3 regions of the Micromonospora sp. ZG13 genome follow, and region 3 is predicted to be linked to each of the others. Evidence: riboswitches for the same ligand, from Rfam matches in the RefSeq annotation. Region 3 holds a riboswitch; each other region holds the start of a gene.
What was found. Region 3 has a riboswitch for cyclic di-AMP ahead of AC5L34_RS22330 (coiled-coil domain-containing protein). Riboswitches for the same ligand answer to the same signal wherever they lie in the genome.
Positions count from the first base shown of each region.

Region 1: it holds a riboswitch for cyclic di-AMP, as region 3 does, so the genes downstream of both, AC5L34_RS06135 (C40 family peptidase) here and AC5L34_RS22330 (coiled-coil domain-containing protein) in region 3, are expected to answer to the same signal.
Region 2: it holds a riboswitch for cyclic di-AMP, as region 3 does, so the genes downstream of both, AC5L34_RS18710 (C39 family peptidase) here and AC5L34_RS22330 (coiled-coil domain-containing protein) in region 3, are expected to answer to the same signal.

Region 1 is NZ_JCADBQ010000002.1:480,480-485,847, forward strand. It holds gene AC5L34_RS06125 (pyridoxamine 5'-phosphate oxidase family protein) at 1-66, opposite strand, end outside; gene dcd (dCTP deaminase) at 145-723, shown strand; gene AC5L34_RS06135 (C40 family peptidase) at 778-1,818, opposite strand; cyclic di-AMP (ydaO/yuaA leader) riboswitch at 1,831-1,964, opposite strand; gene AC5L34_RS06140 (N-acetylmuramoyl-L-alanine amidase) at 2,203-4,221, shown strand; gene AC5L34_RS06145 (C40 family peptidase) at 4,298-5,293, opposite strand.
Region 2 is NZ_JCADBQ010000008.1:185,526-190,893, forward strand. It holds gene AC5L34_RS18700 (CDP-glycerol glycerophosphotransferase family protein) at 1-1,618, shown strand, start outside; gene AC5L34_RS18705 (alpha/beta fold hydrolase) at 1,638-2,381, opposite strand; gene AC5L34_RS18710 (C39 family peptidase) at 2,487-3,338, opposite strand; cyclic di-AMP (ydaO/yuaA leader) riboswitch at 3,569-3,709, opposite strand; gene AC5L34_RS18715 (acyltransferase family protein) at 4,064-5,293, opposite strand.
Region 3 is NZ_JCADBQ010000012.1:55,518-60,885, forward strand. It holds gene AC5L34_RS22315 (alpha/beta fold hydrolase) at 1-221, shown strand, start outside; gene AC5L34_RS22320 (HelD family protein) at 371-2,488, shown strand; gene AC5L34_RS22325 (cation diffusion facilitator family transporter) at 2,566-3,483, shown strand; cyclic di-AMP (ydaO/yuaA leader) riboswitch at 3,637-3,768, shown strand; gene AC5L34_RS22330 (coiled-coil domain-containing protein) at 3,782-4,861, shown strand; gene AC5L34_RS22335 (SRPBCC family protein) at 4,894-5,368, opposite strand, start outside.

The DNA of each region.
Region 1 (5,368 bases), on a different contig from region 3:
CATGAGGAGGCGGATCCCGTCGGCGAGGCGGGGCTCGTCGGCGGCGAATTCGGACCAGGAAGCCATGCCGGCATTCTATCGAACAAACGTACGAAGACGCACTCCGACACGCAGGTCACGCGTGTCGCTCGCTAAGGTGTGCGGATGCTGCTCTCCGACCGCGACCTGGCCTCCGAGATCGAGGCGGGGACGCTCGCGCTGGAGCCGTTCGAGCCCGCGCTGGTGCAACCGTCCAGCATCGACGTACGCCTGGACAAGCTCTTCCGGGTCTTCAACAACCACCTCTACACCCACATCGACCCCGCGCAGCAGCAGGACGACCTCACGTCGATGGTCGAGGTGCCCGAGGGCGAGCCGTACGTGCTGCATCCGGGCGAGTTCGTGCTCGCCTCGACGCTGGAGGTGATCTCGCTCGGCGACCAGCTCGCCGGCCGCCTGGAGGGCAAGTCGAGCCTGGGCCGGCTGGGCCTGCTCACCCACTCCACGGCGGGCTTCATCGACCCGGGCTTCTCCGGCCACGTGACCCTGGAGCTGTCCAACGTAGCGAACCTGCCCATCACCCTCTGGCCAGGCATGAAGATCGGCCAGCTCTGCATCTTCCGGCTCTCGTCGCCGGCGCAGCACCCGTACGGCTCGGCCGTCTACGGCTCCCGCTACCAGGGGCAGCGCGGGCCGACCCCGAGCCGCTCCTGGCAGCACTGGCGCACCTGGCCGACGCGCTGACCCGACCCTCGGCCGCGCGGAGGGCCCCCGCCGGGCAGGGACCCCCCGGGCACGTCAGCCGGGTCGGCCGTAGCTGTGGATCGGGCCGTCGTCGACCTTCTTCATCCTGACCGGCACCCCGGCGCGGGAGGCGTGCACCACCCAGCCCCCGCCGACGTACATGCCGACGTGGTGCAGGTCGCTGTAGTAGAAGACCAGGTCACCCGGGCGCAGTTCGCCCCGGCTGACGGACGCGGTGGCCCGGCGCTGCTGCGCGGCGTTGTGCGGCAGCGAGACCCCGGCCTTCGCCCAGGCGGCGAGCATCAGGCCGGAGCAGTCGTACGAGTTCGGCCCCTCGGCGCCCCAGACGTAGGGCTTGCCGATCTGGGCACAGGCGAACTTCACGGCGGTGCCGGCCGGACCGCCGGGATAGCCGGCCGGGCACGGGGCGGGACGCAGCGGCCCGCCGCCGCCGTTGCCGTAGACGCGCAGCCGCAGCTTCTGCAACCGGTCGATCTCGGCGTTGATCTGCTTCTTCTTCGCCGCGAGCTGGGCCTCGGTGCGGCTGAGCTGGGCGACCATCTCGTCCAGCGGCGCCTTCTTCGCGGCCAGCCGGTCGCGCAGCTCGGCGACCTGCCGTACGTCCTGCTGCTGATGCTGGGCGAACCGGTCGAGCAGTTCGAGCTGCCCGACCGTCTCGCCGGGCGACCGGCTGCCCAGCAGGGCGTTGACGACGGAGACGTTCTCGCCCTTGTAGGCGCGGGCGGCCAGCGCGCCCACCTTCTCCATCGCCTGGTCGACCTGCTTCTCCAGCGGCCCGATCTGCGCGGCGAGCGCGTCGGCCTGCTTGCGCCTGGCGGCCAGGTCCTGCCGGGTGGCGTTGTGCCGTTCGATGACCGGTTCGAGCTTGTTCCAGTCCTCGTCGATCTGCCGCTCGATCTCGGCGACCGTCGGTTCGGCGTGGGCCGCCGTAGCGCCGCCGGTCAGGACGACGGCGAACGCGGCCAGGGCGGCGAGGGCGGTGGTGCAGCGGTACCAGCGTGGGCGCGGCGCAGCCGTCGTCGGATCGGCCGGGGCCGACCGGACCGACGGTGGCCGCGGGGCATGGTGTGCCACCGGGTTCCGTACTCCTTCTTCCGGACCGCCTACCGGGTTAGCTGACGGGTTCGGGCGGGAAGGGGCGCCCTACCGCAGGGACTGCGGATTCACCCCGGGTACCTGGGTCCCCGGCTCGCTCGTGAGCGACTCGGCGGTGTCGGACCGTCACCGCCCTGGGTGGACGGATTGTCACCGGCCGACGAATGACCAGAGTAGAGACGACCGTTATCGATCCGCAACCCTCCGGGCGGTGACACTCCGTACTCACCAGGACCCGGCGGATCCGCAACCCGGAGGACGAAGATTTTCTTCCTTCTGAAGTGTCTGACGGAAAGGTATTGACCGGAGGCGGTGGACGGGGCGAAGGTGGCCCCACCTTTGCCCGCCCGAACTGGGGGTCTGATGCACCTGTCAGCGACATCGAGGAGCAGACGCGTCCTGCTGGCCGCCGCCGTGGCCGCCGCCCTGGCGGCGACGCCGCTCACCGCCGCCGGATCCGCCGCCGCGGCGCCGACGACCGACCGGCAGCAGCAGTACGCCGCCGCGGCGGCCGAGTACGGCGTGCCGGAGAGCGTCCTGCTCGGGGTCTCCTACCTGCAGTCCCGCTGGGACACCAACGCCGGCACGCCGAGCACCAGCGGCGGGTACGGACCGATGCACCTCACCGACGCCGAGCACGTCGCCGCCTCCGGCGGCACCCACCACGACGAGGGAACCGAGGACCCGCGCGGGGACGACTCCCGCCGGTCCCTGGCCGAGGCCCACGAGCCGCCGGCCGCCGCCCCGCCCGCCGAGGCGGCACTCCGTACGGTCGACGCCGCCGCGGAGCTGACCGGCGCCAGCGAGGAGGCGCTGCGCACGGACGTCACGACGAACATCCGGGGCGGCGCGGCGCTGCTGGCCGCGTACCAGAAGGAGATCGGCGCCCCGGTCGGCGCCGGCACCGACCCCGCGGCCTGGTACGGCGCGGTGGCCCGATACTCCGGCGCGGACAGCGCCGACGCCGCGGCGGCCTTCGCCGACGAGGTGTACGCCACCATCGCCACGGGCGACAGCCGGCTGACCGACGACGGGCAGCGGGTCACGCTCGCCGGCAGCGCGGTCCGGCCGGAGCGCTCCTGGCTGGACCGGCTGCGCCTGCGCAAGCTCGCCCGGCCCGACGGCCTGGAGTGCCCGAGCGACATCTCCTGCGAGTGGATTCCGGCCCCCTACCAGCAGTACGGCCCCACGCTCGGCGACTACGGCAACCACGACCTGGGGAACCGGCCCGTCGAGCAGAAGATCGAGTACATCGTCATCCACGACACCGAGGGCTACTTCGGTCCCAGCGTCAACCTGGTCAAGGACCCGAAGCGGGTGGGCTGGCACTACACCCTGCGCTCGGTGGACGGCCACATCGCCCAGCACATCAAGACCAAGGACGTCGGCTGGCACGCCGGCAACTGGTACGTGAACTCGAAGTCCATCGGTCTCGAGCACGAGGGCTTCGCGGGGCACGGCACCTGGTACACCGAGGCGATGTACCGCACCTCCGCCAAGCTGGTCCGCCACCTGGCGCGGGCGTACAACATCCCGCTCGACCGCAACCACATCATCGGGCACGACAACGTCCCCGGCACCGTCGCCTCGACCGTGCGCGGCATGCACTGGGACCCGGGTCCGTACTGGAACTGGTCGCACTACTTCGACCTGCTCAAGGCGCCGTTCAAGTCGACCGGCACGCACCGCACCGGGCTGGTCACCATCGACCCGGACTTCGCCACCAACCAGCCGCAGTTCACCGGCTGCAACCGGCAGCCGCCGGGCGTGCCGAACCCGCCCCCGGCGACCGCCCCCTGCCCGCTGCGCGGCTCCTCGGCGCTGTTCCTGCACAACGCGCCGAGCCACGACGCGCCGCTGCTCAACGACATCGCGCTGCGGCCCGACGGCACCCCGAACACCATGTACGTCTCCGACCACGGCGCCCGCGTCTCGGCCGGACAGACGTACGCGCTGGCCGAGGTGCGGGGCGACTGGACCGCCATCTGGTACCTCGGCCAGAAGGGGTGGTTCCACAACCCCGCCGCCAAGCCGACGGCGAAGTGGTCCGTCGGGCTCGTGGTGACCCCGAAGGCCGGCAAGGCCACCATCCCGGTGTACGGCCGCGCCTATCCGGAGCAGGCCGCGTACCCGGAGGGCGTGCCGTACCAGGCGATCTCGCCGCTGCAGTACACCCTCTCGGCCGGTGAGCGGTACGCCGTCGGCAACCTGCTCCCCGGCGAGTACTACCGGGCCGTGACCTTTGACGGCTCCGCCCCGGGTGACCGGACGGTCGTCCGCGGCGACAACCGGTACGTGCAGATCCAGTTCGGTCACCGGATCATGTACGTCAACCTGGACGACGTGAACCTGGTGCCCTCCCCGCTGGGCGCGCCCCGCTGATCCACCCGCACGAGAAGAGCCCCCGGTCGATCCGACCGGGGGCTCTTTCGTCGCGTACGCGGGATCAGTGGGCGCGTCAGGGCCTGCGGAACCCGGCGACCGGCATCGTGTTGATGCTGGAGACGTTGACCGGCTTGCCGGCCCGGGGCGCGTGCACCATCTTGTCGTTGCCGAGGTAGAGGCCGACGTGGTGCAGGTCGCTGAAGAAGAAGACCAGGTCACCCGGGCGCGCCTCGGAACGCGGGATGGCCTTGCCCTCGTTCCACTGCGCACCCGTGAAGTGCGTCAGGTGGATCCCCGCCGCCTTGTAGGCGTACTGGGTGAGACCGGAGCAGTCGAACGAGTTCGGGCCGGTGGCACCCCAGACGTACGGGTCGCCGACCTGCGCGCAGGCGGTACGGATCGCGGTGCGGGCCGCGTCGCTGACCACGCCGTTGATGGTCGGGCACTTCTCCGTCTTGACGGTCGTGACCGGCAGCGACGCCTCGAGCTTCTTGATGTCGGCGTCGATCTGCTTCTTCTTGGCAGCCAGGTCGTTCTGCTGCTTCGTCTGCGAGACGATCAGCGTGTCGAGCTTCTGCTTCTCCGCGTCGAACTTCTGACGGACCTTGGTCACGCCCTCGAGCTGCTTACGCTCCTGAGCGGCCAGCCGGTCCAGCAGCGTCAGCTGCTCGGTCAGCGTGTGGGGCTTGGCGCTGACCAGCAGCGCGCCGATCTCCTGCGACGGGCCGGAGATGTAGTAGCGGGAGGCGAGGTCGCCGACCCGGTCCATCGCCAGCTCGCTCTCCAGCGCCAACGGCTGGATCTTCTTCTGGAGATCCTCCGACTTCTTGCGGTTGACCTTCAGCTGCGCCCGCACCTTGTTGTACTGCTCGATGGTGGGCTCGAGCTGCCGCCACTTCTGGTCGATCGCGGCCTCGATCTCGTCGACCGAGGGCTCGGCGTGGGCGGGCGCGGCGAGCATGCCGGCGCCGACGACCGCCGCGGCGACCAGGGTGAGCAGACGGTGGGCGGCCCTGCGTAGGCCACCCGGACGAGCAGACCGTCGAGGTGCGTGACGATGAGGGGGCATGGTTGCCACCGGCACCGACTCCTTTTGCAACCCGGCCGCTTGGCGCCTCGCGCGAGGGAAAGAGGGGCGAGACAG
Region 2 (5,368 bases), on a different contig from region 3:
GCTGGCCGTGGGCGCCCTCGCGGCGGCCGCCTGGGAGCGGCGGGTACGCCCGGGCGCCGACAACGCGGCGGAGACCGCGCTGGTCGCGGCGGCGATCCTGGTCGGCTACGCCCGCCGCCTCGACGCCGGCTTCGATCCCGCGCTGGCCGCGACCGCCCTGGTCCTGCTGGGGCTGGTGCTGCTGGTCAATCCGCTGCGGGACGCGGGCGGCCTGGAGGTGCGCGCCGCGAACCTGCCGGTGCGCTCCTGGACGCCGCTGGTCGCCGCCCGCCTCGGCGACGCCCTGTCGGGGCTGCTGGCCCTGCTGGCGCTGGCGGCCGTCGCGGGCCTGCCGGCCGGCGTCGCGCTGGCGGCCGTACTGCTGGTGGCCGCCGGCGCCGGGGCGGTCGGGCTGGACCTGGCCCGGCGCCGGTTCCGCCCGGGGGCCGGCGGTTCGGCGGTGTCCCGCGCGCTGCGCCGGCACCAGCCTGAGTTCCTGCTGCACTTCTCCGCGCCGCCGGGCTCGGAGTACCAGGTCACCATGTGGCTGCCGTACCTGGAGCGGATCGGCCGGCCGTTCCTGGTGATGGTGCGCGAGCCGGAGTTCCTGCCGTTGATCGCGGCGGCCACCAGCGCTCCCGTGGTCTACTGCCCCACCACCAGGGCGATGGACGAGGCGCTGGTGCCCAGCCTGCGGGTGGCCTTCTACGTCAACCACGGCGCGAAGAACAGCCACTGCATCCGCTTCACCCAGCTGACCCACGTCCAACTGCACCACGGCGACAGCGACAAGGCGCCCAGCGCCAACCCCGTCTCGGCGATCTTCGACCGGATCTTCGTCGCCGGCCAGGCCGCCATCGACCGGTACGCCCGCGCCGGGGTGGACATCCCGGCGGAGAAGTTCGTCGTCGTCGGCCGCCCGCAGGTCGAGTCGATCGAGGTACGCCCCGAGCCGGCGCACGGCCGGGCCGACCCGACCGTGCTCTACACGCCGACCTGGACCGGGCACAACGCGGACGCGAACTACTGCTCCCTGCCGGTGGCCGAGACGCTGCTGCGCCGGCTGCTCGACCGGGGCGCGACGGTGATCCTGCGGGCCCACCCGTACACCTCGCAGAACCCGGCGTCCGCCCGGCAGCTGGGCCGGCTCACCGAACTGCTGGCCGCCGACCGGGCGCGCAGCGGCCGGCAGCACGTCTTCGGCGCCGCCGCCAGCCGGGAGCTGACCCTGACCGAGTGCGTGAACCGCTCGGACGCGTTGATCTCCGACGTGTCCGGGGTGATCTCCGACTACCTCTACTCCGGCAAGCCGTACGCGGTGACCGACATGGTGGGCTCCGGCGACCGGTTCTGCGAGCAGTTCCCGCTCGCCGGATCGGGCTACGTGCTGCGGCGCGACATGTCCAACGCGGACGAGGTGCTGACCGCGCTGCTGGACACCGATCCGCTGGCCTCCGCCCGCTGGGTCACCCGGAGCCGCTACCTGGGCGACTTCCCCGCCGAGTCGTACGCCGAGGCGTTCCTGACGGCCGCGCGGCGGCAGCTCGACGAGGGCTGGAACCCGCCGGCCCCGCGTACCGCCGGCGGGCCCGGCCTGCCGGTCGACCCGGACGAGGCGACGCTCTCCCCCGCCACCTGACCCGCCCCGGCGGGGACGGTCAGCGGTACGGCTCGACGAGGTCCAGGACCGTCCCGGGGGCCTCCACGTGGGCGTTGTGCCCGAGGCCGGGCAGGGTGGCGACCGGCACGCCCAGCTCCTTGAGCTGAGCGTCGGTGACCATGGGGTCGTGCTCGCCACGGGCCAGCAGCACCGGCACGTCGGTCGCCGCCAGCAGCGCGGGCAGCTCCGGCTCGCCCACGTCGAACGCGGCGGGGTCCATCGCCAGCCGCCAGCGGCCGTCGACCTGCCGCAGCCCGGCCTCCACGACGGGATGGTCCGGTGCGAAGAGCCCGGTCAGGCCGGCCACCCGCAGGTAGCGGCGGGCCGCCTCGTCCCGGCTCGCGAACCAGGTCACCGGACGGGCCGCCAGCTCACCCGCCTTCGCCAGCTCGGCCGGCGACCAGACCGCCTTGATGCCGACGCCGACCACGGCCTCGACCGGAACCCCGGCGCCGCGGGCGGCGAGCGCCAGCCCGACCACCCCGCCGAGGGAGTGCCCCAGCACGACGAGCCGGTCGCCCGCCGTCAGCCCGGCGGCGATCCGCCCGGCCAGCCCCGCGAACGAGTACTCCGGCAGCGGCGGCGACCAGCCGTGGCCGGCGAGGTCCGGCGCCAGCCACCGTCCCGCCCAGCGACGCTCCAGCAGCGACGCGCAGGGCAGCCACACGTCGCCGGTCGCACCCATGCCGTGCAGCAGCAGAAGCACGCGCCGGCCGTCGCGGTCACCCGATTCATCGACCATGCCGCGCAGTCTGTCACCGACCGGGGCGCCGGGCGAGGGCCGTGACCCGGACACGACAGCGGGCGCCGGCCCCCGGGGTGGGGGGCCGACGCCCGTCGGGATCGCTCAGGCGGAGTAGCCGCGGGTGGCAGCCCAGTTCGCCAGGGCGATGGTGCTCATCCAGTACGACGCGGTCGCCGGGTTCGCCGAGTCGGCGATCTTCACGAGCCGTCCCTCGTCCTGGTAGCCGACCACGGCGATGTAGTGGCCGCCGGGGAACGAGTGCCAGCCGCCGTCGGTGTCCGTGGCGCTTCCCGCGACGTTCACCACGACGCCCCGCCCGTCACCGATGGCCGCGACGACGTCGGCCTGGAGCCGGTCCATCTGCGCCGGGGTGGCGGCGCCGCCGGGGATCATCCGGGTCCGGTACGGCTCGCCCTTCACCGTCGCGTTCAGCACGCGGGTGGTGTCCTGGGCCGAGTCGGTGCCCATCTGGTCGGTGCCCAGCTGGGCACCGAGGGCGTCCTGGCTGCGCGCGATGCCGGCGGCGCTGAGGGCGTGCCGGACGGCCGCCGGACCGCAGTTGTAGAACGTGGTCTGGGCCTGGTAGTCGTAGTCCAGGCTCTTCGCGGCCGGGGGCTTCGGCGGCTCCGGCTTGCGCGTCAGGTCCGGGTCCGGGGCGGTGCTGGTGGCGCTGGCCGAGGGGGCGGCGGTGGCGGTGGCGGTGGCCGGGGCCGCGCTGGACGGGGCCGTCGCGATCCGGGCCTGGCCGCGCGAGGCCGCGGTGTCCTCGCGTGGCTCGCTCGCGGCGACCGGGGCCTGCGCGGCGGCGGGGGCCTCGTCGGCTCCGGCCAGCAGCGCGCCCGTGCCCGACGCCAGCACGAGCGCCGCGGCGGACGCGGCGGCCAACTGGTACGAACGCTCGGACGTGAGGCGACGTAGCTGTCGCCTGAGGTGGTGCTTCACGATTTCCTCCACGGGCTCGGGGGGCGAGCGGCCGGCGGTCCGCGCCGAGGGCAGGGCGGACCGACCGCGCGGACGGGCGTCCGTGCGGGTCGTGGGCCACTCAGGGAATGCGCCCGGGATGCCGGGCGACGGACGGTGACCGGTCGGTCAGCTCGCGACCTGCGAAGGGGCGAGCGCGGGCACCGCGGCGCCGTGGAGACGGCGGAACAACCGAGGGGTGGGTGGGTGCTGCACGGGGATGGAACTCCTTCCGACGCCGCCGACCGGGTTAGCTGACGGATTCGGGCGGGAAGAACGCCCTACCACAGGCCTGCGGCCCACGGATTCACCCCACGAAGCACTGGGTCCCCGGCTCGTCGTTCACGATTAGGCGGGTCGGTGCGGCGTCGCCTCTGGACGATCGGGTACCGCACCGGACGCGCCGACATTACTGGCCGGTCCGCCCCCTGCCAACCCCACCCCACCTGCTTAAACCTTGATGGGGACGCAATTTTTGCGGGCACCTCACCACTGACGTGACTCAATGGGACGACCGTTTCTGCCGGCGCCCGAGGGTGACAACGGGACGAGTGGCGGGCATCGACCCCGAAACCCCGGCGGGAAACGACCCGGCCGCGCCCGATGACCGGTTCGGCGTCGCGGTGACCGGCGTCACGGAAACGGTCGGGCTTTCTCGACGGGTGGGATTCCGCCCCGGGGCGCTGGCCGCGCGGGCGGGTCGGCCCGCGCCGGGGCGGTCAGCGCGAGTCGACGTACGCCGCGGGGTGGTCGGCGGGCCGGGGACGCGGCACGGCGTCGCCCCGCTGCCCCGGCGGCGGCCCGGAGGCGCCGGGGTCCTTCCCGCCGTCGTCCCCGTCCCGCGGCGTCGGGCGGGCCGCCCTGCGCGGGGTGAGCAGCCGCATCATGGGCGTCTCGACGAAGCGGTGCAGCAGGGCGGCCAGGGCCAGGTTGACCAGCAGGAAGCCGAGCACCACCGCCAGCCCCCACCAGCCGGGGAACCCGACGCCCCAGTCGCCGGTGAACCGCAGGACGCTGATCATCACCAGGACGTGCACCAGGTAGAAGGCGAAGGAGACCTCGCCGAGCCAGACCATCGGGCGGGACCGCCACGGCGAGCGCCGCCCGCGCACGTCGGCGTCCGCCGCCGCCGCGATGACCAGGATGTACGCCACCGAGAGCAGCGCCGCCCACAGTTCGGCACGGACCCACTGCGCCGCGAGCACCCAGGTCGCCACGAAGACCAGGCTGGCCACCGGCAGGCCCGGGCCCCGCCACCGGCCGCGCCGCATCAGCTCGGCGGCGGCCACGCCCATCCAGAACTCCAGCGACCGCACCGGCGGGAAGACCTGCGTGAACCACCAGCGGCTCTCCTCCGGCACCAGGGACTGGGCCGGCCAGAGCGCCAGGATCAGCAGCGGCACCGCGACCACGACGGCCCACAGCGCCCACGGCCGGGCCCGGCGGATGAACGGCAGGGCCAACGGCAGGCAGAGGTAGAAGAAGAACTCGCAGGACAGCGACCAGCTGACCGTGTTGATGCTGTAGAAGTGGCCCGGCCGGGGGTCCCAAGCCTGGAGGAGGAAGAGGTTCTCCACCGCGACGACCCGGTCCACGGGGTCGGCGAACCAGGCCGCGACCGCCAGGGCCGCCACCCACAGCACCACGTGGCTCGGCCAGATCTTGGCCACCCGGCGGCGCCAGAACGCCCGGCGGGTGTCGCTGGGCCGGGCCGACCAGACCAGCACGAAGCCGCTGAGGATGAAGAAGAACTGCACGCCGGAGAGGCCGAGGGCGAAGGCCCAGTCCACGACGGCCTTGTGGCCGGGCTCGGCGATGATGCCCATCGTCGCGACGTGGAAACCGAAGACGAGCAGGGCGGCGACCCAGCGCAGCCCGGTCAGCGACGGCAGGCGGCTGGCCGGGGACGCGGGCCGGACGGCCGGCGCGTCGGTCGCGGTCCCCGTCATGCCGGCATCCCGAAGATCCCCAGGGTCACCAGCACGTACGTCTCCTCCTCGGCCCCGTCGGGCACCTGCGCGGGG
Region 3 (5,368 bases):
TGCCGGCGGCGGCCCTGGTCGGCGACCGGGACCGGCTCACCCCGCCGCCCTGCGCCGAGTCGATCGCCGCCGCGCTGCCGGCGACCGAACTGACCGTCTGCCCGGGTGCCGGGCACATGCTCATGATGGAGCGGCCCGACGAGGTCAACGAGGCGCTGGGCGGGGTGCTCCGGCGCGTACTCGCCACCCCCGGCGCCACCGCCGCCATCCGGGCGGACTGACCCGGGCGCGGCCCCGCGGGGCGTGACGCGGGTTCCTTTCCCGCACCGGTCGCGCCGCTGGTTGCGCGCGGGCCGTACCCTCTTGCGGTTGGCCTGGCGCGGTTGGCGCGGTTCGCGCCGCCCGCCGCCGACGTCAGGAGGAGCGAGCGGTGACCGACCAGACCACCCTGGAACAGGAGATCGCCGTCGAGCAGCGGCATCTCGACCGGGTGTACGCCCGACTGGCCGAGCTGCGCCGGTCGGCGGTCAGCGCCGAGAAGGAGGGCTACCGGCTCGCCCGGGTGGGCAACTTCGGGGCGCTGGTCGAACGGGACGCGATGGTGTTCCACGCCGCGCGGCGGCGGCACATGCTCGACGCCGAGCACGAGGGCCTGGTCTTCGGCCGGCTGGACCTGCTGGACCGGCAGGTGCTGCACGTCGGGCGGCTCGGCATCCGCGACGACGACGCCTCCACGCTGGTGGTCGACTGGCGCGCCCCGGCGGCCGCCGCCTTCTACCAGGCCACCCCCGCGCAGCCGCTGGGCGTGGTGCGGCGCCGCACGATCCAGTCCTCCGCCGAGCGGGTCACCCGCATCGAGGACGACCTGCTCGACCCCGTCGCGGCCCCCGCCGACATGGCGGTCGTCGGCGACGGCGCGCTGCTGGCCACGCTGTCGAAGGCCACCGGCCGGGGCATGCGCGACATCGTGGCCACCATCCAGCGGGAGCAGGACGAGGCGATCCGCTCCCCCGGCTCGGGCGTGACGATCGTGTCCGGCGGCCCGGGCACCGGGAAGACGGCCGTCGCCCTGCACCGGGCCGCGTACCTGCTCTATTCCGACCGCAGCCGGTTCGCCGGTGGCGGCATCCTGGTGGTGGGCCCGTCCTCGGTCTTCGTCGAGTACATCGCCTCGGTGCTGCCCTCGCTCGGCGAGGACACCGCCACCCTGCACTCGCTGGGCACGCTCTTCGCGGGCATGACGGCCACCCGTACCGATGGACCGGCCGTGGCGGCGGTCAAGGGCTCCCTGCGGATGCGACGGGTGCTGGAGCGGGCGGTCCGGGACGCGGTGCCGGACGGCCCGACCGAGCTGCGCCTGCTCTACCGGGGCGCGCTGCTCCGGCTGGAGCGCCGCGAGCTGGACGGCATCCGGGACCGGGCGATGCCTCGCGGCGCCCGGCGCAACGAGGTGCGCCGGGCCGGCTTCGACGGGGTCTTCGCGGCGCTCTGGGCGCAGGCCCGCAGGTTGGGCGTCGGCCGGCTGCCCGAGCAGCGCGCGTTCGAGGACGAGATCGCCGAGCGGCCGGAGTTCCGGGAGTTCCTCAAGGCGTGGTGGCCCCGGCTGCACCCCCGGCACGTGCTGGGCTGGCTGGCCCGCCCGGACCGGTTGCACCGCTACGCCGCCGGCATCCTGTCCCGCGCCGAGATCCGGCTGCTGGCCGACGCGTACCGCAGCCTCGACACCGCCGGGCTGACGATCGCCGACATCGCGCTGCTCGACGAGCTGGACGCCCTGCTCGGCAAGCCGATGAAGCCCGCCCGGGCGAAGCGGGACCCGTTCCAGCTGGCCGGCGGCGTCCGCGAGCTGAGCACCTTCGCCGACCGGCAGCGCGCCGCCCGCGAGGCGGCCCGGGAACGCCCGGAGGACTACCGGGAGTACGCGCACGTGGTGGTCGACGAGTCGCAGGACGTCTCGCCGATGCAGTGGCGCATGATCGGCCGGCGCGGCCGGTTGGCCTCCTGGACCGTGGTGGGCGACCCGGCCCAGACGGCGTGGACGGGCGAGGCGGAGGAGCTGACCCGGGCCCGGGACCAGGCGTTGGGCCGGCGCAAGCGGCACCACTTCACCCTCACCACCAACTACCGCAACTCGGCGGAGATCTTCGCGGTGGCGGCGGCCGAGATCCGCCGGCTGCATCCGGACCTCCCGCTGCCCAGGGCGGTGCGGTCCACCGGCGTCGACCCGGTCGCGCTGGTGGTGCCGCCGGCGGAGCTGGAGACAGCCGTCGCGGCGGCGACCACGGCGCTGCTCGCCGAGGTCGAGGGCACGGTCGGCGTGATCACGCCCGTGCCCCGCCGCGACGAGGTCGCCGGCTGGCTGGCCGGCCTGGCCGCGCCGCGCCTTCAGGTGGTGACCAGCCTGGAGGCCAAGGGCATGGAGTACGACGGGGTCGTCCTCGTCGCCCCGAGCGAGATCCGGGCCGACCCGGGGTCGGGCGTACGGACGCTCTACGTGGCGCTGTCCCGGGCCACCCAGCGGCTGACCACCGTCGACCCGACCGGCTGAGGATCCGTTACTTGCACACATAGCGATGTGAGCATAAATTGAACGCGAATCCGGACCCCCAGAGGGAGGATGGGCGCGTGGGCGCAGGTCATGACCACCACCACGGGTCGGTGGCGAACGCCGCACACCGCCACCGGGGCCGGCTCTGGGCGGCGTTCGGTCTGCTCGCCGGCCTGATGGTGGTGGAGGCGGTGGCCGCCTTCCGGACAGGCTCGCTGGCCCTGCTCAGCGACGCCGGGCACATGTTCACCGACGTGCTCGGCATCGGCATGGCGCTCGCCGCGATCTCGGCGACCCGGCGGGCGGGCGGCGATCCGCAGCGCACGTTCGGCCTCTACCGGCTGGAGGTGCTCGCCGCCCTGGCCAACGCCGTGCTGCTCTCCGGCGTCGCGGTCTACGTCGTGATCGAGGCGGTACGCCGCTTCGGCGACCCGCCGGAGGTGCTGGCCGGCCCGATGCTGGTGGTCGCCGTACTCGGCCTGCTCGCCAACATCGGCGCCTTCGCCCTGCTGCGCTCGGGGGCGAAGGAGAGCATCAACGTCCACGGCGCGTACCTGGAGGTCCTCGGCGACCTGCTGGGGTCACTCGGCGTGATCGCGGCGGCCCTGCTGATCACCACCACCGGCTGGTGGTGGGCCGACCCGCTGGTGGCCGTCGCGATCGGGCTGTTCATCCTGCCGCGCACCTGGCGGCTCGGGCGGGCGGCGCTGCGCATCCTGGTCCAGGCCGCGCCGGAGCACCTCCAGGTCACGGCCGTGCACGACCGGCTGGCCGCCGTGCCCGGCGTCGCCGAGGTGCACGACCTGCACGTCTGGACGCTGACCTCCGGGATGGAGGTGGCCTCGGCGCACCTGACCATGACACCCGACGCGGAGGTCGGCGCGGTGCTGGGCGCCGCCCGGGCCGCCCTGCACGACGACTTCCAGATCGAGCACGCCACGTTGCAGATCGAGCCGGGAGCGTCGCCAGGGGCTTGCGGGGCGGTCGAGTGGTAATGAGGACAACCTTAAATCTGGGAGAGTATTGTTGCCTTATGCCGGATTTGACTGTTAGTGGACATGCACCGTGCGTCACCTGCGCTGCAGCAGTCACACCGGCACCGGTAGGCTCGGCTTCGGCCTCCGCCAGGCGGCACCCACCGGTGCCGGCGGTGGCCGCCGCCTAATCGCCCGGCGGGGCGAACCGGGGAACCATGTTCGTGGGGTGCATCCGCGTCAGCGGTAGGGATCTTCCGTCCCGAACCCGTCAGCTAACCCGGTCGGCGGCTGACGGAAGGACACGCGTATGCCAGTGATGGCACCTGTACGACGACGTGCCGCCCGGACGGCGGCCCTGATCACCACGATGCTCGCCCTCGGCGCCGCGGTGGCCCCGGTCACCGCCGCCCCGGCGGCGGCCGCCACCCGCGCCGGCCTGCTCGCCGCCGCCCCCGGCCAGGACGAGGAGGGCGGCACGCCCGCCCTGCGGGCCCAACTCGAGGCCGCCAGCAAGGGCTACCTCGACGCCAAGCGCGCCCTCGCCACGTCGGCCAAACGGCAGCAGCAGCTCGCCGCCCAGCTCAAGACCACCGAGGTCGAGCTGACGGCGCGCAGCGCCAAGGTCGGCGAGATCGCGGGGGCCGCCTACCGCACCGGCCGGCTCAGCGTGGCGTCCGCCCTGCTCAACAGCGGCTCGCCGGACGGCTTCATGGACCGCGCCGCCGCCCTCGACGCGGTGGCCGCCAAGGAGGACCGGGCCCTGCGCGAGCTCCAGCAGACCCGGGACGAGGCCGCGCGCACGAAGCTCGCCCTGGACGGCGAGATCCGGGAGCAGCGCAAGCAGGTCACCGTGATGGCCAAGCGCAAGGAGCAGGCCGAACGGGCGCTGACGGTCGCCAACCAGAAGCAGCAACAGCGACAGTCCGCGGGCGGGGGCGGCTCGCCGGGCGGCACCTCCAGCAAGACGGCGAAGGCGGCGCCACGCAACTCCGACGGCTCCTGGCCGCGCGAGTCGTGCAGCGTCAACGACCCCACCCCCGCCAACGGCTGCATCACGCCGCGCACGCTACACGCGCTCAACCAGGCCAAGGCGGCGGGCTTCACCCGCTACGTCTCCTGCTACCGCCCCGGCGGCTCCGGCGAGCACCCGAAGGGCCGGGCGTGCGACTTCGCGGCCCAGAAGGGCGGCTTCGGCGGCGACGCCACCGGCGGTGACCGGACGTACGGCAACAACCTGGCGGCGTTCTACGTGCGCAACGCCGACCGGCTCGCCGTGCTCTACGTGATCTGGTACCGGCAGATCTGGCTGCCGAGCAGCGGGTGGAAGTCGTACAGCGGGGCCAACGGCGACCCGTCCAGCGACCACACCAACCACGTGCACCTGTCGGTCTACTGACGCCCACGCCCCGGTGCCCCGCCCGGCGCGGGTCACCGGGGCGTGTCGGCGGGTGGCGGCTGCGGTGCGGCACCGTCGAGGACAGCAGCGAGGCGCGCGGCCAGTCCGAGGTGGGCGGCGCGCGCCTGGCGGAACGCGTAGCCGAAGAGCGGCGCGGGCGCGGCGAGGGTGATGTCCACGTCGACGCGGACCACGCCGTCGGGCTCCGCCCGCAGCCGGGTGTGGTTGCGCACCGTGGTGGCGGGCCACTGCCGGGCCACGGTGACGATCTCGTCGGGCTCGTCGACCAGGACGTCGGCCCGGTAGGTGATCGGCAGCCGTAGCGGCCCGGCGGCCAGCCGGTCGGTGATGTCGTAGCTGGCCCGGGCACCGGGGCGGGGCGGCACCCGCCGGACCCGGACGATCAGCGGATGCAGGCCCTCCTGCCTCCTCGGATCGACGAGCAACGCCGCGGCCCGCGCCATGGAGCAGCGCGCCTGGACGGTGTAGCTGAAGGAACTCCGCCTG